One region of the Cupriavidus mimosae genome, then DNA from elsewhere that is predicted to be linked to it. Evidence: riboswitches for the same ligand, from Rfam matches in the RefSeq annotation. Region 1 holds a riboswitch; the other holds the start of a gene.
The links. A riboswitch is a leader RNA that binds a small molecule or an ion and turns the genes downstream of it on or off. The one in region 1 is predicted to bind glycine.
Positions count from the first base shown of each region.

Region 2: it holds a riboswitch for glycine, as region 1 does, so the genes downstream of both, MKD50_RS14630 (D-amino acid dehydrogenase) here and gcvT (glycine cleavage system aminomethyltransferase GcvT) in region 1, are expected to answer to the same signal.

Region 1 is NZ_JALHRY010000008.1:196,955-211,983, reverse strand. It holds gene MKD50_RS16945 (multidrug efflux RND transporter permease subunit) at 1-1,043, shown strand, start outside; gene MKD50_RS16940 (hypothetical protein) at 1,156-1,569, opposite strand; gene rnk (nucleoside diphosphate kinase regulator) at 1,829-2,248, opposite strand; gene MKD50_RS16930 (Cd(II)/Pb(II)-responsive transcriptional regulator) at 2,767-3,198, opposite strand; gene MKD50_RS16925 (hypothetical protein) at 3,420-3,755, shown strand; gene htpX (protease HtpX) at 3,881-4,759, shown strand; gene arfB (alternative ribosome rescue aminoacyl-tRNA hydrolase ArfB) at 4,770-5,174, opposite strand; gene MKD50_RS16910 (MipA/OmpV family protein) at 5,213-6,028, opposite strand; tRNA gene MKD50_RS16905 (tRNA-Arg) at 6,193-6,268, opposite strand; gene MKD50_RS16900 (c-type cytochrome) at 6,733-7,632, shown strand; gene hemN (oxygen-independent coproporphyrinogen III oxidase) at 7,708-9,180, opposite strand; gene MKD50_RS16890 (ABC transporter substrate-binding protein) at 9,378-10,505, shown strand; gene MKD50_RS16885 (UvrD-helicase domain-containing protein) at 10,530-12,626, opposite strand; gene MKD50_RS16880 (YMGG-like glycine zipper-containing protein) at 12,901-13,128, shown strand; glycine riboswitch at 13,202-13,289, shown strand; glycine riboswitch at 13,311-13,435, shown strand; gene gcvT (glycine cleavage system aminomethyltransferase GcvT) at 13,530-14,657, shown strand; gene gcvH (glycine cleavage system protein GcvH) at 14,758-15,029, shown strand, end outside.
Region 2 is NZ_JALHRY010000007.1:35,910-50,938, forward strand. It holds gene MKD50_RS14565 (AraC family transcriptional regulator) at 1-633, shown strand, start outside; gene MKD50_RS14570 (Bug family tripartite tricarboxylate transporter substrate binding protein) at 809-1,807, shown strand; gene MKD50_RS14575 (LysR substrate-binding domain-containing protein) at 1,816-2,742, opposite strand; gene MKD50_RS14580 (TauD/TfdA family dioxygenase) at 2,925-3,998, shown strand; gene MKD50_RS14585 (SDR family oxidoreductase) at 4,042-4,815, shown strand; gene MKD50_RS14590 (Bug family tripartite tricarboxylate transporter substrate binding protein) at 5,044-5,916, shown strand; gene MKD50_RS30730 (DUF1484 family protein) at 6,021-6,206, opposite strand; gene arsH (arsenical resistance protein ArsH) at 6,637-7,401, opposite strand; gene MKD50_RS14605 (aquaporin) at 7,433-8,137, opposite strand; gene MKD50_RS14610 (arsenate reductase ArsC) at 8,143-8,637, opposite strand; gene MKD50_RS14615 (ArsI/CadI family heavy metal resistance metalloenzyme) at 8,692-9,174, opposite strand; gene MKD50_RS14620 (ArsR/SmtB family transcription factor) at 9,171-9,506, opposite strand; gene MKD50_RS14625 (DUF1484 family protein) at 9,810-9,995, opposite strand; gene MKD50_RS14630 (D-amino acid dehydrogenase) at 10,382-11,692, opposite strand; glycine riboswitch at 11,708-11,826, opposite strand; glycine riboswitch at 11,827-11,925, opposite strand; gene MKD50_RS14635 (TonB-dependent receptor) at 12,160-14,448, shown strand; gene MKD50_RS14640 (sialidase family protein) at 14,474-15,029, shown strand, end outside.

The sequences.
Region 1 (15,029 bases):
AGCGCGCCCGGCAGGACCCGGTGCTGGGCGAGGTGCGCGCCACCACCGGCCAGCCCGTGCCGGCGCTGGACCTGAAGATCGACTACCGCAAGGCCGAGGCCTTCGGCGTCGACGCCGAAGCCGTACACCATACGCTGTCGGCGACGCTGGGCTCGCGCTATATCGACGAAGTCGCGCGCGAAGGCCGGGTGCGGCGCGTGATCCTGCAGGCCGACGCCCCGTTCCGCATGCACCCGGACCAGCTTGCCCGCGTGCACGTGCGCAACGCACAGGGCGCGATGGTATCGCTGGCCGCGTTCGCGTCGCTGGAATGGGGACGCGGCGAGGTCACGCTGGAGCGCTTCGACGGCTTCAGCTCGGTGCGCATCAATGCCGAAGTGGCGCCCGGCTACACCACCGGCGCGGCGATGACGCGCCTGGCCGAATTGGTGCGAGAGCTAGGACCGGAATTCGACGTGCGCTGGACCGGCCGCGCCTACGAGCAGGAGCAGACCGGCACGCAGGCGCCGTGGCTGTTCGCGCTGTCGCTGCTGTTTATCTTCCTGTGCCTGGTGGCGCTGTATGAAAGCTGGACCTTGCCGCTGGCGGTGATCGCGATCGTGCCCACCGGCCTGATGGGCGCGGCCGCCGCGATCGGGCTGCGCGGCATGCCCAACGACGTCTACTTCAAGGTGGGCGTGGTGGTGATCATGGGCCTGGCGGCCAAGAACGCCATCCTGATCGTCGAATATGCCGAACAGTTGCGGCGCGGCGCCGGGGGGGCGATGGACGTGGTCGAGGCCGCCACGCGCGCGGCGCGCCAGCGGCTGCGGCCGGTGGTGATGACCTCGCTGGCGTTCGTGCTGGGCGTGGTGCCACTGGCGATCAGCACTGGCCCGGGCGCGGGCGCGCAACAGGCGGTCGGCACCGGCGTGCTGGGCGGCATGCTGGGCGCGACGGTGCTGGGCACGCTGGCGGTGCCGCTGCTGTACGCGGCCATCGCGCGCCGGTTGCCGCGCGCGCAACCGGCGCCGGAACCCGCGGCAGCCGCGTCTGCGGAATAGAAAAACGCCTGCCAGGCGAAGAGAGAAGGAGGAGGAGGTCGGCCGGGCAGGCGGGAGAGAAAACTTGCGGCCACCGCAGTGGCCGCGTCAGGTCTGGAGAAGACCCGCAGGATCAGACGCGATAGCCGTACAGCGAACCGTCGCCGGAGCGCGAGTTGTCGAGCGCGCGTTCGGCCACGTCACCGGTGAACGTGTGCGTGCCTTCGCTGAAGGTATCGAACTTGCCGCGCTGCGAGATCTCGCCGCTGAAGCTGCGCGCCCCTTCGCTGAAGGTGTCGAACTTGCCGTCGCGGCGCGAGCCTTCCGAGTACGGATCGAAGCGGCCGGTGCGGGCGCCGTCGGTGTAGGTGTCGAACTTGCCTTGCTTGGCGCCGTCCGTATACACATCGTACTTGCCGACCCGCAGCGCGTCGGCATACACATCGAACTTGCCAACCTTGCTGGCAGCGGGGGCAGCCATCGCCGTAGCGGACGCGGCCACTGCCGCGAACACGAGCGCGCCGCCAAGGATACGTCTGGCGATCATTTGGGACTCCTTCAACTGATTTCGTCGTTCTTTCTTGTAGGTCCGGGATAAGACTCCGGCCGCTCTGCAATCTATGTTGCGATGCGAGCACGGACTGAAGATTAGTCACAGCCCGCGCCAGCAGAAATACCGCTGCGACGAATGGTGCGTTGCGAGTCGTGAAACGACTCGCTTGCCGATGAATGGTGTCCGCGGATCGCCGGCGACACGCCGCCACGGAGGGGGCGCGCGGCGGCGGCCGCACCCGCGAGGGGCGGGCTCAGAGCGTGTACTGGCCGGCGGCTTCGGGCTGGAATGCGATCTCGGCGATGCTTACCTGCTGCTCGCGGCCATCGGGCAGGCGGTAACTGACGGTCTCGCCGGCGCGCGCGCCCAGCAACGCCTGGCCCACTGGTGACAGCACCGACAGCCGGCCGGCGTCGAAGTCGGCCGCGTCGGGATACACCAGGGTCCAGTCGCGCGGCGCCTGCTCGCCCGGCAGCGTGCACACCACGCGGGTGTTCATAGTGACCACATCGGTCGGAATTTCCTCGGGCGCGACGATGGTGGCGCGCGCCAAAAGGCTGTCGAGCATGTCCTCGAGCTGGGCCGAGCCGGCGCGGCTGGCGATGCGCTCCAGACGGGTGACGTCGAGTTCGGTCAGGTACAGGGTGGCGGTCTGGGTCTTGGTGGCCGTCATGGCGGGTCCTCCGGCAGTCGTGGGTGGGCGCGGCCGGCCTGCATGGCGGGCGGCGGCGGTCAGGTCTTGCGGGTTGGCGTGCCGCGCAGCGGCGCGCGCATCAACGGATCGGCAAAAGCGTTGCGGCGATCGCCGGCAACAACGGAAACGCTGGCTCGGGCCCGGTTCGGCCCGGGCCCCGCTATGGGAGACGAATCAGGCTGGGAACCGGGCGGAATCAGGCGGTGCGCCGATCCGGCGGGGAGAGATCGCGCGCTTGGCGCGCTGGGGCAGACTGGGAGCCAGGGCGACCGCGGACGCATGCGCGCGGCCGGTCCGCAGCGGGCGGACAGGCGCATCGGGCATCGGCGTCAGGCGATCGGTCATGGTCATTGCGGAAAAGGATAAGCGGCAGCGCATGGCTTGCTGCAATGGCGAGCCCGGAAGTGTCGGCTCACATGCCTTGCTGCCTCGGTCCGTGCACCGCGCTGGTGCGAAGCCGGAGCAACCATCGTAGCACAGCGTCGGGTTCGGGGTCGTCACCCGTTGGTGGCATGGCACTCACAGCCCGCCCCCACCGCCGCCTGCTGCAGGTTCTGCAGGATGCCGCACGCACTGGCGGGCTGGTGATGGCGGCAGGTCTCGCGCAATGCGCGCAGCTGGTCCTCGAGCGCCTCCAGCGCCACGCGCTGCGCATGGATCTGGGCGATCTGGCGGTCCAGCAACGTGTTGATGTCGTCGCAGTCCTGCGACGGGTTGCGCTCGAACTCGCGCAGCCGCCTGACGTCCGACAGGCTCATCCCGAGCGAACGGCAATGGCGCACGAAATTCAGCTGCACCACATGGCCCTCGTCATAGCTGCGGTAGCCGTTGGCCTCGCGCCGGGGCGCGTCGAGCAGCCCTTCGCGCTCGTAATAGCGGATGGTCTCGACATCGCAGCCGCTGGACCGTGACAGTTCGCCGATACGCATGAGCCTGTTCCTTGCCATACCCTGTAACCACTACAGGGTTGGCCATAGTGTAGGCCAGTCTGCCGCATCGTGCAGAAGGTGGCGAAACGCCTGCAACCGGCCGTGTGCTACCGCCGCCACGGGCGGCGCCAGCGTCTTGCGGCATCCTGTAGAATTCCTTCCACTTCCACCGATAAGCCGTCCCCCTGTTCGTGCGCGCCCTGCGGCTGCTCCTGCTGGTCATGATGCTGGCCTTCCTGCCCCTGCCGGGCTGGGCGGCCGCATTCGCGCATGCGGTGCTGTCCACCACCGAAGCCACGGCCGTACCCGCCGCTGCGCTCGGCGCCGAGGATGCGGATCGCGCCGCCGTGCCAGGAGACCCGACCGGCGACCCTTTGCCGCTTCCCGAAGCCGCCGAGCCGCAGTGGCAGCCCGGCGCCGACCTGGCCGAGCAATTGCTGCCAGCCGCCCCACTGCGGCTGGCCCCCTGGGCCGGCCGCGCCGGGCCGCCGCGCTATGCCGGCGCCCCGCTGCCCGAACCCGACCTGCCGCGGCTGCCGCGCCCGCCGCGCCCCTGATCCCTACCGGCGCGGCCCGGCCGCGCCCGCGTGTACCCGCGTGCCGCGCGCGAGTGCGGCGCGCGCCTGCGGTCCGACCGCATCCTTGCGCCGCATGGCGCGACCTACCACTGCTCCACACTCACATGAAACGCGTACTGCTTTTCCTGGCGACCAACCTCGCCGTCATGCTTGTCCTCAGCATCACCGCCAGCGTGCTCGGGGTGAACCGCTTCCTGACCGCCAACGGGCTGAACCTGGGCATGCTGCTGGCGTTTGCCGCGCTGATGGGCTTCGGCGGCGCCTTTATCTCGCTGCTGATGTCCAAGACCATCGCCAAGTGGTCGACCGGCGCGCAGGTCATCACCCACCCCAGCACCAGCACCGAGCTGTGGCTGGTGCAGACCGTCGAAAAGCTGGCGCAGCGCGCCGGCCTGCCGATGCCGGAAGTGGCCATCTACGAGGGCGAACCCAATGCCTTCGCCACCGGGGCCACGAAGAACAGCTCGCTGGTGGCGGTGTCCACCGGCCTGCTGCAATCGATGTCGCATGAAGAGGTCGAGGCCGTGCTCGCGCACGAGGTGGCCCACGTCGCCAACGGCGACATGGTGACGCTGACGCTGATCCAGGGCGTGGTCAACACCTTCGTGATCTTCCTGGCACGCGTGGTGGGCTACTTCGTCGATTCGATGCTGCGCAAGAACGACGAGGAATCGAGCGGCCCCGGCATCGGCTACATGGTCACGGTAATCGTGTGCGAGATCGTGTTCGGCATCCTGGCCAGCATCATCGTGGCCTGGTTCTCGCGCCAGCGCGAGTTCCGCGCCGATGCCGGCGCCGCCGGCCTGATGGGCACCCCCACGCCGATGGTCGCGGCCCTGCGCCGCCTGGGCGGGCTGGATCCGGACGGGCTGCCGCAGAACATGCAGGCAATGGGCATCGCCGGCGGCAAGTCGTGGATGGCGCTGTTCTCGAGCCACCCGCCGATCGAGCAGCGCATCGCCGCGCTGCAGTCGGCACGCTAAAGGCAAAAGCTCAGTCGAACACCCGACCGCGCAGCGCCTTGACCTGGCTGCGCTGGCTCTTGCCCTCCAGCCGGCGCTGGCGCGACGCCAGCGTCGGCCGCGTCGGCCGGCGCACGCGCGGCGGCGTGGCCACGCTGCGCACCAGCTCGTGCAGGCGCCGCACCGCATCGTCCCGGTTCTGGTCCAGGCTGCGGAACTGCTGCGCCTTGATCACCACCACGCCGTCGCGCGTGATGCGATGGTCATGCAGCGCCAGGAGGCGTTCCTTGTGGTCAGGCGGCAGCGAAGATGCCCGCACGTCGTAGCGCAGGTGCACGGCGTTGGATACCTTGTTGATGTTCTGCCCGCCCGCGCCTTGCGCGCGGATCGCGGTAATCAGGTATTCGTGGTGGGGAATGACCAGCTCGTCGACCATGGCTGCATCATAGCAAGCCGGCCCCCCGCCGGACCTCGCTAGCGCCACGAATAAGCCAGGCCGATGCCATAGGTGATCTGGTTGCGGGTGCCGCGCTGCGTGACGATGGGGCTGTCGGCCGCGTCGCCGGCCAGGCGCTGCGCGTAGACCATCGCGCCGCCATACCAGTGCTTGTCGAACTGGTAGATCATCGCCAGCCAGCCTGTAAACTGCTCCAGCCCGCCGCCCGGGCTGTAGACGGGCAGGCCGCTGGCGGCCGAGTCCGCCGGCGTTACGCCGAAGTAGGTACGGTTGAAGCTGCCGCTGACCCAGGTCGCGCCCAGGCCCATGCCTGCGTAGAGGCGCTGGTGCAACGGCATCCAGAAGGTGCCGGTGGCGGTGACGCGGCTGCCGCCGTAGACGATGCCGGCATTGGTCATCACGTTGACGCCGCCGCGCAGCCGCCACGGGACACGTCCGGGGTTGAGGTATTCATAGCCGATGTACCCGCCCGCCTCCACCGTGGTGTCGATCTCATGCACCTGCGCCACGACCGGATCGTCGACGTTGTTGCGGCCGAGGCGCAACCCTACCGCGGGCCCCCACTGCAAACCCGTCAGTCCGCCGAAATTGAACTGCGCATACGGCCCATACCATTCCAGCAGCCGTCCGCCCGCGGTCACATAGCGCACGCCGGGCACCACGCCGAGCATGCGATCCTTGCCGCCGGCGAACTCCGTAGTCGAGCCCACGCCCAGCCCGGCCATGTTGGGCAGGGAGCCAGGCAGGCTCAGTGGCGTGGCAACGGCTGCGGCGCTAGCGCCGGCGAGCACCAGTGCTGCCAGCCTGCGCAGGAGGTTCGTCGGAATCGCCATGGCTGTCTGCGGCGCGGCGCCAGCGGCGCGCGCGATTCGGTGGAGTGTGTGAATCTATCAGCACCGGCGCGCGCGCCTCCGAATCGCGTGCTGAAAGTTTTCGTCGCGCGAATTAAGGCCTGCCCGCCGGGACGCGGACACTGCTTGGGACATCGGAGGAAAATTGGCGCGCCCGGCTGGGATCGAACCAGCAACCCCTGCCTTCGGAGGGCAGTACTCTATCCATTGAGCTACGGGCGCACAGGACGGTTTTGCAACCGGTTTTGCGGGTACAGCGGTTGCGGCGGGCGAATGCCGCCGCAGGAAAGTCGCATAGGATACCGCTTTTGCCCGGCGCCGTCCATGCGGGGCCGATACGGGCGCCGGGGAACGTCTCGCAACCGCCGCTTTTTGGCACTGACAGGGGGGCTTTGGCGCTATAATCGCCAGCTATTTGCGTCAAATCGTGCCCGTCGCGCCGTCGGCGCAACGAGTCGACCGGGGTCAAATCCGGGCGGCTGGTTGTCGGCGACAATCGGGCCCCGGTCCGGGAGACAGTCCGAGGTACGCAAATGGCAACAGACCCAAGTCAGGCAAGGGCCGCAGGGGAGCGCGGGCGGCCCGGATGGGGCCGGATAGTGGTCAGCGAAGGGCCACACCAGGGCCAGAAAAAGCAAGCCGAGCGTAAGCGGCCAGAAGGTTTCCTGCAAAACTGAGAGTTCTGTATGAGCGACGTCCACAACGAACACCCCGAGCACGAGTCTCCCATCAAAACCCCGAAGCAGTTGATCGCAGTCGTGATCGCGGCGTTCCTGGTGCCGATCATCGTGATCATCCTGCTGGTCAACTTCGTCGGACACGGCTCGACCGAAAGCGCCGGCGCGAGCACCGCCGCCGAAGCCGTCAACGATCGCATCAAGCCGGTCGCGTTGCTCGAAATCAAGGATCCCAACGCGCCGCGCGTATTCAAGACCGGCGAACAGGTCTACAAGGAAATCTGTGCCGCCTGCCACGCCACCGGCGCTGCGGGTGCGCCCAAGCACGGTACCGCCGGCGACTGGTCCGCGCGCATCGGCCAGGGCTTCGACGGCCTGATGAAGTCGGTGCTCAACGGCAAGGGCGCGATGCCGCCGCGCGCCGGCAGCACGCCTGACGACTACACCGATTATGAACTGGCACGCGCCGTGGTCTACCTGGCCGACGCCGGCGGCGCCAAGTTCCCCGAGCCGCCGGCCCCGGCCGCTGCCGCGCCTGCTACGGCCGCAGCCCCTGAAGCGGCCGCCCCGGCTGCCGCCGCAGCGCCGGCCCCCGCTGCGGCTCCGGCAGCCGCTGCCGCACCCGCACCCGCACCTGCCGCCGCAGCTGCCGCGCCGGCAGCTGCCTCGGCCGAAGTGGGCAAGAAGGTCTACGAGCAGGTCTGCGCTGCCTGCCATGCCGCCGGCGTGGCCGGTGCGCCCAAGTTCGGCGACAAGGCCGCCTGGGCCCCGCGCCTGAAGGAAGGCATGGATGCGGTCCACAACTTTGCGCTCAAGGGCAAGGGCGTGATGCCGCCCAAGGGTGGCTATGCCGGCCCGGACGCCGACGTGATCGCCGCATCGGACTACATGGCCAACGCCGCCAAGTAAGCCGGCGCCGACGCCAACAAAAAACCCGCGCCTGCGCGGGTTTTTTTTCGTCCGGCCCGGGGCCGCTCTTGCGCGCTACACCACGCGCGAGTACCGCGGCACGATGCGGATCGGCTGAATGCCGTCGCTGGCGCCGCGCGCGCCGTTCTCGACGGGCCTGGCGGCGTCGTCGCGCAGGTAGCGGTCGAACACCATCGCCACGCGGCGCACCAGCAGCCGGCCCAGCGGCGTCACCGTGATGCGGCCGGGCTCGCGGCACACCAGCCCGTCCGCGGCGAGGCGGTCGAGCTCGGCCAGCTCTGCGGCGAACGTCCGGTTGAAATCGACGGAATGTCGCGCCTCGATCTCCGACAGTTCGAGCACGCCATTGCACATCAGGTCGCCGATCAGCTCGCGCCGCAGGTGGTCATCGGCCGTCATCGCCACGCCCCTGGCCAGCGGCAGGCGGCCCTGGTCCAGCGCGCCGTAGTAGTCGTCGAGCGTGCGCGCGTTCTGCACGTAGCGCCCCGCGATCGCGCCGATCGCCGAGATGCCGAGCCCGACCTGGTCGTAGCCGGCATGCGTCGAATAGCCCTGGAAGTTGCGCTGCAGCCGGCCCTCGCGCTGGGCCACGGCAAGGTCGTCGTCGGGCAGCGCGAAGTGGTCCATGCCGATATAGACATAGCCCTCGGCGGTCAGCCGCTCGATGGTCGAGACCAGGATGTCGAGCTTCTCGCCGGCCGGGGGCAGCGCGTTTTCGTCGATGCGGCGCTGCGGCTTGAACACATGCGGCAGGTGGGCGTAGCTGTAGACCGAAAGCCGGTCCGGGCGCAGCGCCAGCACCTGGTCGATGGTGCGGCCGAAGCGCGCCGCGGTCTGGTGCGGCAGCCCGTAGATCAGGTCCAGGCTGACCGAGCGGAAGCCCAGCGCGCGCGCGGCATCGACCACGGCGCGGGTCTCCTCGAACGGCTGGATGCGGTGGATGGCCTGCTGGACCTCGGGGTCGAAATCCTGCACGCCCAGGCTGACGCGGTTGAAGCCCAGTTCGGCCAGCAGCGCCATGCGGTCCTGGTCGACGCGGCGCGGATCGATCTCGATCGAGTGCTCGCCGTCGGCCGCCAGCGCGAAATGCGTGTTCAGCAGCGCCATCACGCGACGCATTTCTTCCGGATTCAGGAAGGTCGGCGTGCCGCCGCCCCAATGCGACTGGATCACCTGCCGGCGCTCGCCCAGCCGCCCGGCCACCAGCGCCATCTCGCGGCCCAGGTAGCTGACGTAGCGCGCGCTGCGGCCGTGGTCGCGGGTGATGATCTTGTTGCAGCCGCAGTAGTAGCAGATGTTCTCGCAGAACGGGATATGCAGGTACAGCGACAGCGGCGCGGGCGCGTCGGCGCGGCAGGCGTCCAGCGCGTCGTGGTACAGCGACGGGTCGGGACGGTTGTGGAAGCGGTCGGCGGTCGGATACGAGGTGTAGCGCGGGCCGTTGCCGTCGATGCGCCCGGCCAGCGCGCGGAAGTCAGAGAGGGCGCGGCGGTCGAGCGCGGCGGAAATCAGGGCAGACGGGTTCATGGGGGCGCGGGGGAATGGGTGTGCGACACGTCATCGTAGGACCGCGCCGGCGCCCGCAGCTTGACCGCCGTCAAGTGCTGGCCTGAGCCGAGCGGCGCCGCCGCCGCTGGGCTGCACGCGTAAGTCACATTGGCGTCATGGGTGCCGGGTACGCTGCGCGCCACCGCGCCCGCGCGCGATCCGTCACCGTCCCAGCCATGCCAAGTTCCCGCCCACCCGACCCGCCCGCGCCGTACCCACCGCTGCGCGACCATTCACCGGCACGCGCCAGCCGGCGCCGGCTGCTTGCCGCCACCGGCATGGCACTGGCGCTGCCCGCTCTTTCTACGCGGGCGCAGGCGCCGCGCACGGTGGTGGTCGCGCAACTGGTCGACCGCAACGGCGCGCAGTCCGACCTGGCGCGCGACTACCTGGCCGGTGCCAAGGTCATGTTCGACGCCGTCAACGCCGCCGGCGGCCCGGTGCGGATCCAGCATGTGGTGCGCGATGCGGACCCGGATCCGCGCCGCGCGCTGGCGCAGGCGGTGTCGCTGGCCGATACCGAACATGCGGGGCTGCTGTTCGGCCCCGGCGACCGGCTGCTGCCCGTGCTGGCGTCGTCATCCGAACTGGCGCGGCGCGGCATGCAGATCGTCGCGCCGCTGTCAGGGCTGACGCTGGCCGCCGACAATGTCTGGTTCACGCGGGCCGACTACCAGGCCGAACTGGACGCGGCCGCGCAACAGTTGCGCGGCTACGGTCTGGCGCACATCGCGCTGGCCGTGGCGCCGGACTTTGCGGTGTCGTCGCTGGCCAGGCTGGAAGCGCAGACCGGCACCCGCGCGGTGTTGCTCGAAGGCAGCGGCGACGCCGCGGCACGGCGCATTGCGGCAACACGCCCGGGCGCGGTGATCGTCGCCGGCGACACGCTGGCCTATGCCCAACTGGGCCGGGCGCTGGCGGCGCAGGGGTGGTACGGCTTCCTGGTGGGCCTGTCCGCGGTCAGCGCCAATGCCGCGCGCGAGATCCTGGGCCGCGGCTACGCCGGCGGGATGGTGCTGACCCAGGTCGCGCCGGGCCCGCAGAAGGCAACGTTGCGGGTGGTCAAGGAGCACGTGGCGCGCATGAAGCAGTACCTGGACGAGCCGCCGTCGCCGGCGACGCTGGCCGGCTATATCGGCGCCGCCTGGCTCGCACGTTCGCTGCAGGGTGTGCGCTCTGGCGGCACGGCGGAGTTGCGGCGGGCGCTGCAGGGGCGCGTCGACGTCGGCGACTTCACGCTGGACTTCACGCGCGGGCAGCGCGGCTCGCGGTACGTCACGCTGGCGGTTTCAGGCGCGCGGTAGAAGTTGCGCCGGCGCCTTGACCGCTCAGCCGGCGACCGTCTTGCCCCCATTGCCGAGCAGCGCCTTGAGCGCGCCGAGCCGGTCCTTGGGGCTCATCGCCGGGGTTTCGTCCTTGGGTGCCGGCGCTTCTTCCAGCTTCATCTCGCCGATAAAGCGCGACGGCTGGCACGAATAGGTCTCGCGCGCACGCTTGCGCTTCTTGCACCAGCTGATCTGCAGGCTGCGCTGCGCGCGCGTGATGCCGACATACATCAGCCGGCGCTCTTCCTCGATCTTCTCGTCGGTCATGTCGTCGTCTTCGCGGCAGTGAGGCAGGATGCCCTCTTCCACGCCGACCAGGAACACGTGCGGATATTCCAGCCCCTTGGACGCATGCAGCGTCGACAGCCGCACCGCGTCGGGATCTTCCTCGCGCCCTTCGAGCATGCTCATCAGCGCCACGGTCTGCGTCAGCTCGAGCAGGTTCTTGCCTTCGCTGCCGAAGCCGTCGGCGTTGTCGAAGCCGGTGGCCTCCTCGCCCTCGGCCGCGTCCGGCTTGGTGCCTTTGCGCTTGAGCCAGTCGAGGAATTCCAGGGTATTGGTCCAGCGCGACTGCGCCTGCCGTTCGTCGAAGCTGTCGTACAGGTAGGCCTCGTAGTGGATGCCGGCCATCAGGTCGTCGAGCACCACGGTGGCCGGGTCCTTGGCCGCGCGGTCGGCCAGCCGCACCATCGATTCGCAGAACACCCGCAGCGGCTCCAGCTGGCGCGGCTGCAGCTTGCCCTCGATGCCGCCCATCATCGCCGCCTCGAACAGCGACACCTTGGCCTGGCCGGCGAAGGTGCCCAGCACTTCGAGCGTGGTGTTGCCGACGCCGCGGCGCGGCGTGGTGATGGCGCGGATAAAGGCGGGATCGTCGTCGGGGTTGGCGATCAGGCGCAGGTAGGCGCAGATGTCCTTGATCTCGGCCTTGTCGAAGAAGCTCTGGCCGCCCGACAGCACGTAAGGGATGCGTTCGCGCCGCAGGATCTGCTCGAACAGCCGCGCCTGGTGGTTGCCGCGGTACAGGATGGCATAGTCGCGGAACTGCGCGCGGCGCTCGAACTTGTGCGCCGACAGGCGAAACACCACCGACTCGGCCTCGTGCTCCTCGTCGTTCATCGGGTGGATGGCGATGGGATCGCCCATGCCATGCTCGCTCCACAGCTTCTTGTCGAACAGCTTGGGATTGTTGGCGATGACCGCGTTGGCCGCTTCCAGGATGCGCACGGTGGAGCGGTAGTTCTGCTCCAGCTTGATCACCTTCAGGTTGGGGAAGTCGGTCTGCAGGCCGCGCAGGTTGTCCAGCGTGGCGCCGCGCCAGCCGTAGATGGCCTGGTCGTCGTCGCCCACCGCGGTGAAGGCCGGCGCGCGCAGGTGCGAGCCACCCGCCAGCAGCTTGAGCAGCTGGTACTGGCAGGCGTTGGTGTCCTGGTACTCGTCGACCAGGAAGTAGCGCAGCCGGTTCTGCCACTTGAGCCGGACCGCTTCATCGCGCGCGAACAGTTCGGCCGGCAGGCGGATCAGGTCGTCGAAATCCACCGCCTGGTAGGCGTTCAGCGTGGCGACGTAGTTGCGGTAGACCAGCGCGGCCTGGTGCTCGTCGGCATTGGCGGCCTGCGCGATCGCGGCCTCGGGGTCGACCATGCCGTTCTTCCACAGCGAGATCGTGCTCTGCACGCCGCGGATCAGCTTCTTGTCGGTGGTGCCCAGTTGCTCCTGGATCAGGCCGAAGCAGTCGTCCGAATCCATGATCGAGAACTGCGGCTTCAGGCCCACGTGCTCGGCTTCCATGCGCAGGATCTGCACGCCCAGCGAGTGGAACGTACAGACCGTCAGCTGCTTGAGCGGAATGCGCTTGCCCTCGCGCGTGGTCTTGCCCTCCATCAGCTTGGCGATGCGCTCCTGCATCTCCTTGGCCGCCTTGTTGGTAAATGTGACGGCGGCGATATGGCGCGGCTCGAAGCCCTTGTCCTCGATCAGATGCGCGATCTTCTGCGTGATCACCCGGGTCTTGCCGGAGCCCGCGCCGGCCAGCACCAGGCAAGGCCCGTCCAGGTAGCGGACGGCTTCGGATTGGGCGGGGTTCAGGCCATGGGTCATGCGGGGCAAGCGTGTGGGGGCAGCGGCGGAATCGACGGAATGCGGCGGGAATTGCCGGCATCCCGTCACCCGGGCCTGCGGCAAAGCTGCCGATGTTAACACGGTCGCCGCGGCGGGTCAGTCAGCGCAAGCCGCGCGCACGGGCGCGGCTGTGTCACTGGCGTAACACTTCGTAAAACGCGGAGCCAATGACATGACGCGACACTCTAAACAGTGTGTCCCCCGGTCCGTCGGATCGCTTGGGCATGCACAAATCATCACATCGGAGCCAACAATGAAAACCCTGCAAACTTTGACCAAGGTGACCCTGATCGGCATGACGGTCGCGGCCTTTGCCGGTTGCGCGGACATGACCCCGAAACAACGTAATACCGCCATCGGCGCCGGTGCCGGCGCGGTCGGCGGCGCCGTCCTGACCGACGGCAGCGCGCTGGGTACGCTGGGCGGGGCGGCAGTGGGCGGCGTAATCGGTAACGTCGTTACCGACGACAAGAAGAAGTAAGCGCTGCCGCGCAGCGGTGGGTACGGCGGCCTCGCCTTGGTTTGACAAAGGCGGGGGCCTCCCGTACATTGCGCGCATCCGACCGGGAGAGCGCGCATCGCCTGCGCCGCCGAAGGGGTATCACCCGAAAACTCTCAGGCACCACGGACCGGTCGGATCGGCATGCAACATGCACACGATGCATGCCGCACTCTGGAGAGCGGCACCCGCCATTCGTGGCGAGCGTGCCCACCGAAGGGGCGCACGAGGATTGGGTCCACGGGATCCGCCTCGTAATCTCTCAGGTATCGAGGACAGAGGGGTCATCCGCCGCAGCGGATTGCTTGCCATATTGGCGTAGCGATGGTTGCGGCGGATGGCCCTTTTTTGTTTTCGCCAACCGAGACTGCCCCGAGGATTCCATGACGCTCCAGGCCACGCCCCTCAACGCTATCCACCGCGCCCTCGGCGCCCGCATGGTCGACTTCGGCGGCTGGGACATGCCGGTCAACTATGGCTCCCAGATCGAAGAACACAACGCCGTGCGCAACGATGCCGGCATGTTTGACGTCTCCCACATGTGCGTGGTCGATCTCGCCGGCCCGAATACCCGCAGCTTCCTGCGCGGCCTGCTGGCCAACAACGTCGACAAGCTGCAGTCCCCCGGCAAGGCCCTCTACTCCTGCATGCTCGACGAGAACGGCGGCGTCATCGACGACCTGATCGTCTATTTCTTCGCCGAGGACCGTTTCCGCCTGGTGGTCAACGCCGGCACCGCGGTCGGCGATATCGACTGGATCCGCGCCCGCAACGACGCCACCGGCAGCGGCGTGACCATCACGCCGCGCCGTGAGGACGTTGCGCCCGCGGGCGTGCAGCCGCTGGCGATCGTCGCGGTGCAGGGCCCCAACGCCCGCGCCAAGGTGTGGAGCACCTTCCCGTCGACCCAGCCTTCCGATGCGCTCAAGCCGTTCAACGCGGTGGTGGTGCAGGACCCCGCCCTCGGCGAAGTGATGGTGGCGCGCACCGGCTACACCGGCGAAGACGGCTTCGAGCTGGTGGTGCCGGCCGCCAGCGTCGCCGGCCTGTGGGAAAAACTGAATGCCGCGGGCGTGCGCCCGGCCGGCCTGGGCGCGCGCGACACGCTGCGCCTCGAAGCTGGCATGAACCTGTACGGCCAGGACATGGATATCAAGGTCTCGCCCCTGGACGCGGGCCTGGCGTGGACCGTCGACCTGCAGAGCGAGCGCGATTTCACAGGTAAGGCGGCGCTGGCCGCGGCCGGTTCGCGCCAGCAGTTTCTCGGCCTGATCCTGCGGGACAAAGGGGGCGTGCTGCGCGCCCACCAGAAAGTCATCACCCCCGCTGGTGACGGCGAAATCACCAGCGGCACCTTCAGCCCCTCGCTGTCGCAATCGATCGCATTCGCGCGCCTGCCCCAGGGGGTGAACGTGGGCGACACCGTGCAGGTGGAGATCCGCGACCGCAAACTCAACGCGACTGTGGTTAAACTGCCGTTTGTGCGTCATGGCAAGGCACTCGTGAGCTAAGGGGACAGCCCCGCTCACCCAACGGTCGCCCTCGCCTGCCGGCAGCGTTGCCGGGCAGGTATCACCCAACAAGAAACAGATCTGAATCCGGAGAACCTTCATGAATTTCCCCGCTGACCTCAAGTACACCGAGTCGCATGAGTGGGTGCGCGTCGAAGCCGACGGCACGCTCACCATCGGCATCACCGACCACGCACAGGATGCGCTGGGCGACATCGTTTTCCTGGAACTGCCCGAAGTGGGCAAGTCGGTCGGTGCCGGCGACGCGCTGGCCGTGGTGGAATCGGTAAAGGCTGCTTCCGACATCTACGCACCCGTGGCCGGCGAAGTGATCGCGGTCAACGAAGCCGCCACCGCGGCGCCGGAAAGCGT
Region 2 (15,029 bases), on a different contig from region 1:
GCGGGCCGCGACGAACTGCTGACCGCCTACCTCGCGGCCAACCTGCAGATGTTCCGGCTGATGCTCGGCAAGCACTGGTTGCCCGCGGCGGTCTCGCTGTCGCGCCCGCCGCCGCCGGAGCTGGCGCCGTTCGTCGCGCACTTCGGCGCCGATGTGCGCTTCGGCCAGCCGCGCGACGAATTCGTGTTCCCGGCCGGCACGCTGGAGCAGCGCTGCGGCGTGGCGGACGAGGCGGTCGAATCCTCGGTGGTGCGCTACCTGAGCGAGCTGGAATCGCATGTCGCGCCGGATTTTCTCGGCCAGGCCCGGCAGGCGATCCGCGACCTGATGCTGTTGGGCGAATGCAGCGCACCGCGCCTGGCATCGCTGTTCGCGGTGCATCGCTTTACGCTGCATCGCCACCTGCAGGACCACGGCACCTCGTTCGCGCAATTGCTGGACGAAGAGCGCGAAGCGCTGGCGCGGCGGCTGCTGATCCACACCGACATGCCGTTTGGCGATATCGCGCGGGCACTAGGCTTCAAGACGCAGGCGGGCTTCAACAAGGCCTTCCACCGCTGGCAGGGTGTCGCGCCCGGCACCGTGCGCGCGGGCGAGCGCCGCAGGCCGCGGCTTACGTTGCATCGCGATTGAGCCCGCGCACGGTGCACCGTGCCGGCATGACCAATCGCTTATGCTTCCGCGGTTTTATTTCATTGGTTTTCGCGGCTGGATCGTGCGCAAAATCCCGGTGCACACACGCCTCCGATGCCTTCTCGACCCAGGGGCATCGCCATTCACAGAAGCGGCGTGGGCTTATGGAGACAATATGAAATCAAGCCCGACATGCCGCGGCAAGCGCGCATGGCATTTCGCAGTACTGGCCGCCACCGCGCTGGCAGCCGCCCCCGTTCTTGCGCAGGGAAACTGGCCCTCGCGCCCCATCCGCATGGTCGTGCCGAGCCCCGGAGGCAGCGGCCCCGACGTGCTGGCCCGTGTGTTCGCCGAACAGATCTCGCAGGCGCTGAAGCAACCGGTGGTGGTCGACAACAAGCCCGGCGCCAACGGGCAACTGTCGGTGGATGCCGTCGTGCGCGCGCAGCCGGATGGCCATACCGTGCTGCTGGCGAGCGCCTCGGCCACCGTGATGAACCAGGCGATCCAGCCGAAGCTGCCGTTCAACATCGTCGAGGACCTGGTGCCGGTCGCGCAGATCGGCTCGGGCGGCGTGCTGCTGGTGGTCACGCCGGACTTTCCGGCAAAGGACATGAAGTCCTTCGTGGCAACGGTCAAGGCGCGGCCCGGCAAGTATGACTACGGCAGCTGGGGGATCGGCTCGGGCGGACACCTCGCCATGGCACAGCTGCATACGCTGGCCGGCATCGACCTGACCCATGTGCCCTACAAGGGCGTGCCGCCGATCCTGACCGATCTGCAGGGCGGCGCGCTGAAGATCGCCTTCGTCGACATCACCACCTCGGTGCCGCTGGTGAAGAGCGGCAAGATCCGGCCGCTGGGCATCACCGGCAAGCACCGTGCGCCCGCGTTCCCCGATGTCCCGACCATGGCCGAGCAGGGCTTCCCGATGACCAACGAAGGCTGGTACGGGCTATTCGTGCCCAAGGGCACGCCGCGCGAGATCGTCGTGACGCTGAACCGCGAGATCAACAAGGCGCTGCGCTCCCCGGCGCTCGCCACGCGCTTCCAGCAGCTCAACATGATGGCCGATCCGCCGCTGACCACGCCGGACGAGTTCGCGCGCACGGTGCGCAACGACTATGCCACATGGGCCAGCGTGGTGAAGGTCAACGGCATCACGCCGGAATAGCGGGCCAGTCAGCCGGCCGCCGCCTGTTCCGCGCACTGCTGGAACAGTTCGACAGCCGGCGAGGGGGCCTTGCCGGCCAGCGTGAAAGTGGACACCGGCAGCAGCACGCCCGGTATCTCGAGCGGAAGGACATGGGCGAGGCCGTGCGCTTCATAGGTGCGCGCCAGGCGCCCGGTCATCATTGCCACCGCCTGCATCGCCGCCAGCAGGCCCAGCACCAGGCCGGCCGATACTGACGCGACATGGTTGGCCGGCACCTCCACCTTCATGCGCCGCAGCGACGCGTCCAAGCTCTGGCGCAGCCGGGCGGTGCGCGGCGGCACAACCCACGGGTACGGCGCCAGGTCGGGCCAGTCCACCGTCGCTGACGCTGCCAGCGGATGCTCCGGGTGGACCGCCACCCGCAGCACTTCCTCATACAGGTGGTGTTGCTCGATATCCCCGGCCGTAGCGCGCTCCGACAGCGCCCCCAGCACGATATCAAGGCGGCCGGTGCGCAACTGGCCCATCAGCACGTCCATCGGCGCCTCGTACACCGCGATGTTCAGCGTCGGCATCCGCGCCTTGGCCAGCGCGATGATGCGCGGCGCGAGCGCCAGCGTTGAACCGGGCATGGCGCCGACCGCAATCGAGGCGCAGGCGCCTTGCCCCAGCGCCAGCAGTTCGTCGCCGGCGCGGTCCAGTTCGTCCAGGATCGACTGCGCATAGCTGACGAAGATCATGCCGTGCGGCGTGGGTTCGATGCCGCGGGGCCGCCGCACGAACAAGGGGTAGCCCAGGCCTTCCTCGACCTCGGCCAGCGCCTTCGATACCGCCGGCTGCGTGATGTTCAACGCGTTCGCGACCCGCGCGACCTGCCGGTGTTCCTCCAGTGCTATGACCAGACGGAGATGGCGTAGCTTCAGTCCGCTGCGCAGGAAGCCGATCGCGTCCATGGTGAAAAACCCCTAGAAACAAGCTTGATCCATTGCGGTGAGGCCGGTCATGCCACAGCATCGCAGCGGGATATTACCTTTTGGTTTGGTCAGACGCATCAACTTTCATTAGTCATGCGCACGCTGCCTTCGCACAATGGCTGCACCGGCCCGGCAATGGCCGCGACAACAAGGAGACAGCAATGGAAACAGCACAGGCGCAAGCAGCACTGAAGGCGGTGGAGACCCCGGCGGCGTGGGAAGCCAGCGACATTGCCGCGAAGGAGAGTGAGTGGGTGGTCTGGCTGAGCGCGGACGAGATCGTGCAGCTGGAGGCGGCGCTGGCGCATTGCAAATCGCTGGGCCTTGCCGTGCCGGCCATCAGCAAGGAGACGTTTCCGCTCGGCAGCCTTGCCGCGAAGCTGGAAGACCTGCGCCATCGCCTGGAGCGGGGACTGGGCGTGGTGCTGCTGCGCGGGCTGCCGGTCGAGCGCTATTCCAAGATGGACGCCGGCACGATCTACTGGGGCATCGGCATGCATCTGGGCCGCGCGGTTGCGCAGAACGCGTTCGGCGACGTGCTGGGCCATGTCTGGGATCTTGGCAAGGACCCGAAGTCAGACATGACGGCGCGCGGCTATCAGTCGCGCCATCGGCTGCCGTTCCATACCGATGGCGCCGACGTGGTCGGGCTGCTGTGCCTGCGCACTGCGCGCCGCGGCGGCATGAGCAGCATCGCCAGTTCCATGGCAATCCATAACGCCATGCTGCGCGAGCATCCCGAACTGCTGGCGCGGCTGTACCAGCCCTTTGCGTTCGACCGCCGGCACGAGGAAGCGCCGGGCCAGGCGCCGTACACGATGACGCATGTGTTCAGCTGGCACAACGGCCGCCTGTTCAACCGCTATATCCGCAGCTTCATCAATACCGCTCAGCGATTCCCCGACGCGCCCCCGCTGGCGCCCGAGGACATCGCCGCGCTTGACAGATTCGACGAATACACGCAGGACCCGCGCTTTCGCATTGACATGGAGCTGGCGCCCGGCGACATGCAGTTCCTGAACAACTACGTGGTCCTGCATTCGCGCACCAGCTACGAGGACCATCCCGAGCTGGACCGCAAGCGCCACCTGCTGCGGCTGTGGCTGTTCACGCCGGGCCTGGCCGACGTGCCCGAGAGCTTCCGGCTGCGCTACCTGCTGACCGACGCGTGGGCCAAGAACCCGCGCCCGCCGATCTATGACGTGAACCAGATCATGGGCGTGACCACGCATTGAAGCGTCCCCCTTACCGCTATCCCAGATCAAGGAATCTTTCGCAATGAACGCCCCCATCCTTTCCCTTCACGGCAAGACCGCCTGGATCACCGGCGGCTCCAGCGGCATCGGCCGCGCCTGCGCGCTGTCGCTGTGGCAAGCCGGCGCGACCGTCGTGATTTCCGCGCGCAGCGAAGCGGCGGTTGCCGGTCTCGTCGCAGAATGCGGCAATGAGCGCGTGATCGCACTGCCGCTGGACGTCTCCGACCCTGAAGCTGTCGCTGCCGCCGGCCGCCAGCTGCAGGAGCGTGCCGGCGCCGTCGATATCCTGGTCAACGCCGCCGGCATCAACGTGGTCAACCGCAAGCTGTCCCGCCTGACGCCGGCTGACTGGGACCAGGTCATCGACATCAACCTCAACGGCGCGTTCTACTGCATGCATGCGGTGCTGCCCGGCATGCGCGACCAGGGCGAAGGCACCATCATCAATATCTCGTCGTGGGCCGGACGCTACGCCTCGGCATTGACCGGTGCCGCCTACGGCGCCAGCAAGCACGCCATGGCGGCCATGACGACGTCCCTGGCGATGGAAGAGTGCGCCAACGGCATCCGCGCCTGCGCCATCTATCCCGGCGAGACCGCCACGCCCATCCTGATCAACCGGCCCACCCCGCCCGCCGCAGAAGATCTGGCGCGCATGCTGCAGCCGGAGGACGTGGCCGCGGCGGTGGCCTTTGTGCTGTCCCTGCCGGCGCGCGCCACGGTCAACGAGCTTGTCATCAGTCCCACCTGGAATCGCGCCTTCGTTGGCTTCCAGCCGCCGCCCAGGCGCGGCTGAGCGGCCGAGCAGCACCGGCGACCGATACACCCGCTGCCGTGGCGCAAGATCCAGCGCCAGGCGGCGGCGCTCGGTCAATGCATGGCAGGACAATCTCCGAGGAAGACAATGATGAACCGACGCAGGTGGTTACAGGACACACTTCCCGCCGCCATCGCGGCGTGTCTCGCGCCGAACGTGTTCGCGCAGGCCCCGACACCCTCTATCTGGCCATCGCGCCCATTGCGGATGATCGTGCCGGGCGGTGCGGGTTCGGGCACCGACCTCGTCGCCAGGGTGTTCGCCGACCCGCTCTCGCGCGCGCTGCGGCAACCGGTCGTGGTCGAGAACCGGCCCGGCGCCAATGGCATTGTCGGCAACAACCTGGCGGCCAAGTCGGCGCCGGACGGCTATACCGTCTTGTTCAGCAACGCCTCCGCGATCGCGATCAACGCAGCGCTGCGTGACGACATGCCCTACGACACGAATCAGGACCTGGCACCGGTGATCCAGGTCAGCGCCGGCGGCGTGCTGCTGGTGGCAACCGCCGAGACGCCGGTGCGCGACCTTGCAAGCTTTGTCGACTATGTCCGCGCGCATCCCAACCTTGCGTACGGCACGTGGGGCGTCGGCTCGACCGGCCACCTGGCGATGGAAGCCATTGCCCGCCAGCGCGACCTGCGCATGCGGCATATTCCGTACAAGACCATGGGGCAACTGCTCACCGACCTGCAGGGCGGGGTCGTCAGCATTGCATTCGTCGACGCGCGTTCGCCGCTGTCACTGATCCAGGCCCGCAAGCTGGTGCCGGTTGCCATGACCGGCACGCGGCGCTCGCCCATGCTGCCGGAGGTGCGCACGCTGAAGGAGCAAGGCTTCGACCTGGATCTCGATGGCTGGTACGGCGTCTTTGCCCCGGCCCGAACGCCGGCCGGGATCGTGCTGAGGCTAAACGAGGAAATCGCCAGGGTGATGGTGGCGCCGGCATTGCAGGCCAGCTTCGCTCAGCAGGGCCTGCTGTGGGTGGAGAAGAATTCGCCGGAACAGTTTGCGCGTGTGATCCAGAGGGATATCCGGGCGTGGAAATCGCTGGCAGCTAGCGCAAAGATCAAGGTTGATTAAAGACCAGTTCGGCAATGCTGTCAGGGCGCTACGGATGACGACGCCTAGGTGGTTCCTGCAGCAAGGTGTGACAGCGCAAAGTCACCGTCACACCCGCCAGCCGGCTATTGCAGCCGCCCTCGCTCAACCATCAACCCATCAAGCTGCATCTTCACCATGCCAAGCAGGCACAGCGCACTGAAGCAACCCTCCGAGTTTTCGCTTTCGTGATCCAGGAGTACGAGAACTCCTTCAATACCAGCGCGAACCTGCTGCAGGCATTCATTGGTCATTTCATCGATCGTCGTCATTGATTCCTCACAAGTGAGTGCGCGCCACTCCTTTCCACGTGAGGGCGGCGGGCCAGTCGACGAGGGTGGAAAGACCGGTCTGACGAGGGGAACCGGCCAGCCTTGCGGCTGCCTCGCTTGGCCCGCCATGGAACCATGCGAGCGCACAGGCGTTGCTTGCTGCAAGCGCAACGCCTGTCCTCGTCAGACATCCGGGCTTTCCACACCCGATCATCGGTGATCCGATGACGCCACCAGTATTTCCTGTCAGTACCGGGGAATCGATGAGAGATGTGGCATTTCCAGGGGCGCGCGAAGTTTGAATCCTCGCAACGGATTCAGAAATCGCTGACTCTTGAAAGTGGGCATACATCCAAATGCAGGCGAGCCAGCGTGGGTTGGGATTTCGGGCGTGGCAGGAGCCGGTGCTCCTGGCCATCCCATCGGCCGGCTATTCGACTTCGCCGCTATCCGTGTCGCTGACCTGCGCGTCGTGTTCATGGCGCATGGCCGCCGCGGCGAGCGCGGTGACGTTTGCCGGCGCCGCTTCCTTGCGCTCGCTGTAGCGATCCGTCAGGTAGTCGCTGCGATCACGCACGAGCAGGGTGAACTTGTAAAGTTCTTCCATCACGTCGACCACGCGGTCATAGTAAGAGGACGGCTTCATGCGGCCGTTGGTGTCGAACTCCTGGTATGCCTTGGCTACCGATGACTGGTTCGGAATCGTCACCATGCGCATCCAGCGCCCCAGCACGCGCAGCGCGTTGACCGCGTTGAACGACTGCGAGCCGCCGCAAACCTGCATCACGGCGAGCGTGCGACCCTGAGTCGGTCGGATGGCTCCGATCTCCAGGGGCAGCCAGTCGATCTGATTCTTGAATACGGCGGTCAGCGTGCCGTGCCGCTCGGGACTGCACCACACCTGACCTTCCGACCACTCCGAGAGCTTGCGCAGTTCAACCACTTTGGGATGATCCGCCGGAACACTGTCGCACACCGGCAGGTCATGCGGATCGAAGACGCGAGTCTGCGCGCCGAAATGTTGCAGGATCCGCTCGGCTTCCTGCACCAGCAGGCGGCTATAAGACGTTTCGCGCAGCGAGCCATAGAGCAGCAGGATGCGCGGCGGATGCGTGCTGACGCGAGTCGGTTGCAGCTTGGCCAGGTCTGGTGTATCGAGCACGGCCGGGACCACATTGGGCAGATCCATGGTCATTTGATCCTCCGTCCTTGCGTTGCAGTCGGCGTCAGTCCGCCGGGTGTTCGCCGGATGCTTCGATCACGTTGGGGTGGCCGTGTGGCAACGCACGCGGCTCCAGCAGCCGGTGCAGCCCCAGCCCGATGGCCGCGCCCAGACACTGCGCCAGCATGAAGCCCGGCACGCTCGCCGGTGCGATGCCCGCAAAGCTGTCGCTGAACATGCGCCCGAACGCGGCTGCGGGATTGGCAAACGATGTGGATGCGGTGAACCAGTATGCCGAGCCGATATACGCCGCCACCATGGCGGAGGCGCGCCCGTCCGGCGCGCGCAGGATCACCAGAAGCAGGCCGGCGGTCGCGACGGTTTCAGCAAGCCATTGCCCCGGACCGCTGCGGACCTTGCTGGAAAGCTGCAGGATCGTCATGTCAAACATGGCATGGGCGAGCCAGGCCCCCAGCACCGCGCCTGCGAGCTGGGCCGCGATGTAGGGCAGCAGCGCCGCGCCGGGCAGTTCACCCCGCGCCACCATCACCGCGCTCACCGCTGGATTGAAGTGCGCGCCGCTGACCGGGCCAAAGACCTCGATCAGGATATACAGCCCACCGACCGTGGCGGCCGTGTTGGCCAGCAGAGCGACTGCGACATTGCCGCCGGCAAGCCGTTCGGCCATGATGCCCGAGCCGGTGACGATGGCCAGCAGCAGCGCCGTTCCCAAGGCTTCGGCGCCCAGCCTGTTGCGCAGATCGGCCATGACGCTCAGCTTCGCGAGATACGGTTCAGATGGCCCTGCAGCTCCGCATTGCTCAGCGTGTCGAGCGGCAGCGCCAGCAATTGCAGCATGCGGTAGCCGATGGCCTGACGTGTCAACTCGAATGCCTGCCGCTTCTTTTCGTCGCCGCCTTCCGTGTTCGACGGATCAGGGTAGCCCCAATGCACCTTGACCGGGCTGCCCGGCCAATACGGGCACTGCTCTTCGGCGGCACTGTCGCAGACCGTGATGACCACCCGCATCTCGGGAGCATTCCCGCCGACAAATTCGTCCCAGCTCTTGCTGCGGAAGTCGTCGACGTCGACGCCGGCATTGCCAAGCACCTCGAGGGCGAATGGATTGATGCGCCCGCTTGGCGCGCTCCCGGCGCTATAGGCGCGCACATCGCGGCCCGACTGCCGGGCCAGATGGTTCAACATGCCCTCGCTCAGCACACTGCGGGCGGAGTTGTGGGTGCACAGAATCAGTACGTTGGTGGTCATGGGGCGCTACGAGATCATTGAGGTGCGGATCGGAATGCGTGTGAGGACGCACCCTTAGCAGCAGGACGGCGTGGACTTGACCGCGACGCCGATCGGCTTGCCCTTCGGAGCGCGGAGGGCGCAACAGGCCGATTCCTGGCCCGCCGCATCGATTTTCCGGGATTCGCCGTACACCGGCACATTACCCAGGGTATGGAAGTGCTCCCACGCGATGCCTTGCGGATCCGTGACCCAGTACTTCTCGCTCTTGGCGTAGCAGCAGGTGGTCTCGCCTTCGTCGAGCAACGCCATGTCGGCCGCTTCGGCCCGCTGCTTCAGTTCGGCCAGCTCGGCCGCGTCGTCTGTCTGAAACCCGAGGTGGTCGATGCCGGTCTCCGCGCCACGGGCCGAAATGGCGAAGTTCACGCGCGGATCCTCCAGCATCCACTTCGCATAGTCCTCTTTTACGACCGTGGGCTCGGACGCGAAGAGGGCTGAGTAGTAGCGAATGCTCGCAGACAGGTCGGTGACGCTGACGTGCACGTGGAAGCGCTTCATGATTTGGGCTCCGAGGCGACGAAACATTGGGACACAGGGGAGCACGGATTGCCGCTGCAGCAGTTTTCCGTAAGGTAGCCAAGCAGTGCGTTCATGGTCTCGAAATGGGCCATGTAAATGATCGAGCGTCCGTCCTGCCTGCTGGATAACAAGCCGGCACGGTGCAACTCCTTCAGGTGAAAGGAGAGGGATGACGCCGGCATGTCCATCAACTCGGCTATGCGGCCCGCGGGAAGGCCGCCAGGCCCGGCCTGCACGAGCAGCCGGAACACGGACAAACGTATCGAATGGGCGAGCGCGGCAAGCGCATCAAGGGCGTGATCGGTTTCCATTTTTCGACGATAGTCGAATAATGGAAGTGTGTGAAGTGAAATTTTTGTGACGAAGGCACAGTGAGTGTGTGGCTTCGCCGCCCCATTTCAGCTGTAGCTGCGTGTGGCCGGTCTTTGGCCACCGAACATACGACTGCGCTATCGTCAGAATCAGTAACCGAACTGACGCTTAACGACTAAAGAGAGCCTGTCAAAGCGTGATCGTTCAGGATCAATGAGGGCCGGTTTGCAGGCGGTGTTTCAAGGTGCTTCCCGCAGAACAAGGGTGTGACATCCCAAACTCACTGTCACACCCGTCAGCCACTATTGCAACCGCTCTCGCTCAACCATCAGCCCATCCAGCTGCATCTTCACCATGCCAAGCAGACACAGCGCACTGAAGCAGCCGTCCGAACTTTCGCTTTCGTGATCCAGCAGTACGAGAACCCCTTCAATTCCTGCGCGAACCTGCTGAAGACAGTCGTTTGTGATTTCATCGATCGTTGCCATAAGTTCCCCACTAGTAAAGGCGCGCCACTCATTTCCACATGAGGGCGGCGGGCCAGACGGCGAGGGTGGAAAGACCGGTCAAAGGTGGGGAACCGGTCAGCCTTGCGGCTGCCTCGCCCGGCCCGCCAGGGAGCCGGCTTGGTTCGTGCGAACACACAGGCGTTGCCCGCTACAAGCGCAACGCCTGTCCACCTTATACATCCGGGCTTTCCACACCCGATCATCGGTGGTCCGATGACGCCACCAGTATTTCCTGTCGGTACCGGGGAATCGATGAGAGATGTCGCATTTCCAGGGACGCGCGAAGTTTGAATCCGGGCAACGGATTCAGAAATCGCTGACTCTTGGAAATGCGCTTGCGTGCTAAGCCCTTTGCCTCCGCCGCCTCACGCCCGCACCGGCGCCAAAACCGCGCCAGGCACCATCGCCGGCGCACTCCCCATTGCCTGGTCCACAACCCCCGCCACCATCTCCGCCGTCACCGCCGACAAGGTCCACCCCAAATGCCCATGGCCGGTGTTGTAGAAGATGCAGGCGGAGCGGCCGCGCCCCACGCGCGGCAGCATGTCGGGCAGCATCGGCCGCAGCCCGGCCCATGGCACCACGCTGCGCGTGCTGACGCCGGGGAAGCACTGCTGCACCCAGTCCACCAGCGGGCGGATGCGGTCGGCGCGGATATCGCGGTTGGTGCCGTTGAACTCGGCGGTGCCGGCGACGCGGAAGCGGTCGTGGCCGAGGCGGCTGGTGACCAGCTTGGTTTCGTCGTCGAGCAGGCTGACCACCGGTGCCGCGGCGCGGCTGGCGTCGTCGGTCAGGTTGACCGTGATCGAATAGCCCTTGACCGGATAGATGTTGACGCGGTCGCCCAGCCCTGCCGCCAGGGCGCGGCTTGCGATGCCTGCGCAGATCACGGCTCCGTCGAAGGTAGAGCTGGCGCTGTCCGCGCCGTCCTGCACGGTGACGGTGGCATGCCGTCCGTCCGTCTTCACCGCGCGCACGTCCTGGCCGTACCGGCAGCGCACGCCCAGGCGAGCAGCGGCGGCGGCCAGGCCGCTGGTGAACTTGTGGATGTCGCCGGTCGAATCGCTTTCGGTGAAGTAGCCGCCGTAGTAGGAGCCCGCCAGCGTCGGCTCGATCGCGCGCATCTCCTGCGGGGTCACCGCGCGCCGCTCGAGCCCGCCCTGCGCCAGCAGCGCGGAGACGCGGCCGGCATGCTCGAAGCCGGCCTGGTCGCGGTAGATATGGAGAATGCCTTCCTTCTTCAGATCGAAATCGATGCCTTCCTGCGCCGCCCAGGCAAACAGGTGCTCGCGCGCGGCGATGGCCAGGCGCGCGGTCTCGATGGTGTTGCGGCGGTAGTGGGGAATCGACGCGATGAACTCGGCGAACCACGACAGCTTGTGCCAGCTGGGCCGGGGATTGACCAGCAGCGGCGCATCCTTGCGCAGCATCCACTTCATCCCCTTGACGATGGTGGACCAGTGGGTCCATACCTCGGCGTTGGATGCGGAGAGCTGGCCGCCGTTGGCGAACGAGGTCTCCATGGCGGCATAGCGATGCCGTTCGAACAGCGTGACGGAGAATCCGCGCCGCGCCAGCGCGTAGGCGGTGGTGACACCGGTGATGCCACCGCCGATGACAGCGATTGTCTTCATGATCTGCAGGATCCAGGAACGTCGAAGGGTGGGAGTCCGCACGCGACATGCGTGTAGGACGCCCCCTCTGTTCTGGACCTGAGAGATTCACGACGCCTTGCCACTGGGGCGGGCGCGCTTGCTCCTTCGGTATGCCGGGCGGACGATGGCGTCCGGCATTCTTCAGAGTGCACTGACGGGTGATGCCGGTCCTTTTGCCTGAGAGTTTCCGGGGCGGTTGCTCCTTCGGCGCCGTGCGCGGCGGGCGCCGCGACAGTCTCTCCCTGCATCACGCTGGCTTGACGCCAGTCGGGGCAATGTAGTGACAAGGCCCCGTATTGGATATACGGGTTAACACGGATGCATGCGGATATGGCTGCGCTGGCCGCGTCGCTATGTCGCATCGGCCAATGGCTTCCGGCGCCATAAAATGTCAGCGCTCGCTATCGGGGAAGCTCGGGGGCGCCCGGGAGGAGCGCCTGCTGCCGCGCAGGCGCGGCGAGCCCACAACGACGACAACAAGGCATTCAGTGAAGAAACACCGCATTGCACTGGCCGTTTCGGCAGTGCTGATGGGCCCCGCCGTGGCCGCCGCCCAAGGGGTGGAGGCACCCGTGGAGGCGCCCGCGCCGCTGCAGGAGGTGGTGGTATCGGCCCGCCCCGAACGCGGCGAGACGCCGGCGATCCCGCCCAACACGCCGGCGCCGGCGTATGGCATCAGCAGCACGCGCATGGCCGACTTTAACGTGGTCAATACCGAGGACGCGCTCAAGTACGCGCCCAACCTCGCCGTGCGCAAGCGCTTTATCGGCGATATGAATTCGATCATTTCGGTGCGCAGCACCAGTTCGCGCCAGTCGGCACGCGGGCTGGTCTATGCGGACGGGCTGCTGCTGTCCAACCTGCTGGGCTCGGACTTCAGCTTCCCGCCGCGCTGGTCGCTGGTCAATGCCGCCGAGATCGAGCGTATGGACGTGCTGTACGGGCCGTATTCGGCGCTGTATCCCGGCAATTCGCTGGGCGCGACGGTGCTGATCACCACGCGCACGCCGGAGAAGTTCGAGGGCGATGCCAGCGTGCAGCTGTTCACGCAGCGCTTCGGCCTGTACGGCACCCACGATAACTTCAACGGGGTGCATGCCAACGCCTATGTGGGCGACCGCGTCGGCGCGTTCTCGTGGCTGGTCAGCGTGGACCGGCAGGACAGCAAGAGCCAGCCGCTCAGCTTCTATACCGCGTCGCGCTCGGAGCGGCCCGCGGGCGCCGCCGACACGCCGGTCTCGGGGGCCTATTTCGACCAGGACCAGAGCGGCCGCGACCGCGTGGTGATGGGCGTGAACAGCGAGGGCGTTACGCATACGGTGCAGGACCAGCTCAAGCTCAAGCTCGGCTACGACATCACCAGCACGCTGCAGGCGCAGTTCACCGCTGCCTACTGGCAGCAGGACCGCTCCAACGCCACCGGCAGCTACCTGCGCGATGCCAATGGCAACGTGGTGTCCGGCGGTCCGGTGAACATCGGCGGCTACCAGTACGTGATTCCAGCCAACGCCTTTGCGCCCGGCAATGGCGAGGATGCACGCTGGCTCTACGGCCTGTCGCTGCGCACGCGCAACCAGACGGGGTGGAATTTTTCCGGGGTAGCGTCGCTGTTCGATGTCAGCAAGGACGTGAGCCGCAGCGCCAACACCGTCGGCAACGGACCGGGCACGGTCACCTATGGCGACGGCACCGGCTGGCGCACGCTCGACCTGAAAGCAGATTACCGCCCCGAGCGCCTGCAGGGCGGGCACTGGGTCACCTTCGGCTACCACTATGACAACTACCGGCTGAGCAACACCACCTACAACACCTCGGACTGGCGCGCGGCCACCATCACCGCGTTCAACAATGCCTTCGCCGGCAAGACCGAGACCCAGGCGCTCTACGCGCAGGACGCCTGGTACTTCGCCGAGGACTGGAAGCTGATCCCGGGCGTGCGCTACGAGCACTGGCGCGCCTATGACGGCAGCCGCAGCCAGCCTGGCGTGGATATCGGCTATCCGGTGCGCAGCGAATCCAACTGGTCGCCCAAGCTGGCGCTGGAGAAGGCGTTGGGGCAGGACTGGCTGGGCCGGCTGTCGCTGGGCCAGGCCTATCGCTACCCGACCGTCAGCGAGCTGTTCCAGGGTCGCATCACCGGTACCGCGCTGATCAACAACGATCCCAACCTGCGGCCCGAGCGCTCGTTCTCGAAGGACCTGACCTTCGAGCGCACGGTGGAGGCGTCGAATTTCCGGGTCTCGCTGTACGAGGACGATATCCGCGATGCGCTGGTCAGCCAGACCAACACCACGGTGTTCCCCACCGTCACCAGTTTCCAGAACGTCGACCGGGTGCGCACGCGCGGCATCGAGCTGGCCTACGATGGGCGCGACGTGCTGGTGAGCGGCTTCGACCTCTCGGCCAGCGGCGCCTACAACCATTCGAAGACGCTGGAGAACGCCAACAACCCGGCCTCGGTGGGCAAGTATTTCTATCGCATCCCTAAGTGGCGCGCCAACCTGGTGGGCACCTATCGCTTCACGCCGGCGTGGGCCGGCACGCTGGCGATGACCTATTCGGGCCGGCAGTACAATACGCTCGACAATTCGGACCACAACCCCGACACCTTCGGCGGCACCAGCAGCTTCCTGACCTTCGACGTCAAGGTGACGTACAAGCCCGCGCGCAATGTGCGGCTCGGGCTTGGCATCGACAACCTCACCGACCAGCGCTATTACGTCTACCACCCGTACCCGGGCCGGACGTTCTACGCCGAGGCGAAACTTTCCTTCTGAGCACGTGAACACGCTGACCTCCACCATGCCAGGCGCCCGCCGCGCGTACCGCCTGATCGCTGCGGGACTGGTGGCCTGCGCCACGCTGGCGTCGGCCGCCGTGGCCGCGCAGGCGCACGGCGGCCACGCCAGCCACGGCGGCCAGGCCAGGGCGAAAATGAGCGAACTCGGCACCGGCGCGGCCTTCGACCGCGACGGCAGGCTGTGGATTGCCTACAAGGATGGCCAGCATGTCGCGGTGCGGTCGTCGACGGACTACGGTCGCAGCTTCAGCGCGGCGCGGCATGTCAACGCCACGCCGGAGCCGGTCGCCGCCGATCATGAAAGCCGTCCCAAGGTGGCCACGGGGCCCGACGGGCAGGTCTACATCACCTGGACCCAGCCGCTGCCCACGCCGTGGACCGGCTTTATCCGCTTTGCGCGCTCCACCGACGGCGGCAAGTCCTTTGCCGAGCCGCTGACGGTGCATGCCAACCGCGACCAGATTGCGCATCGCTTCGACGCCCTTGCGGTGGACCCGGCCGGGCGCGTCTTTGTCAGCTGGATCGACAAGCGCGACGTGGCCGCCGCCGAGGCGCGCA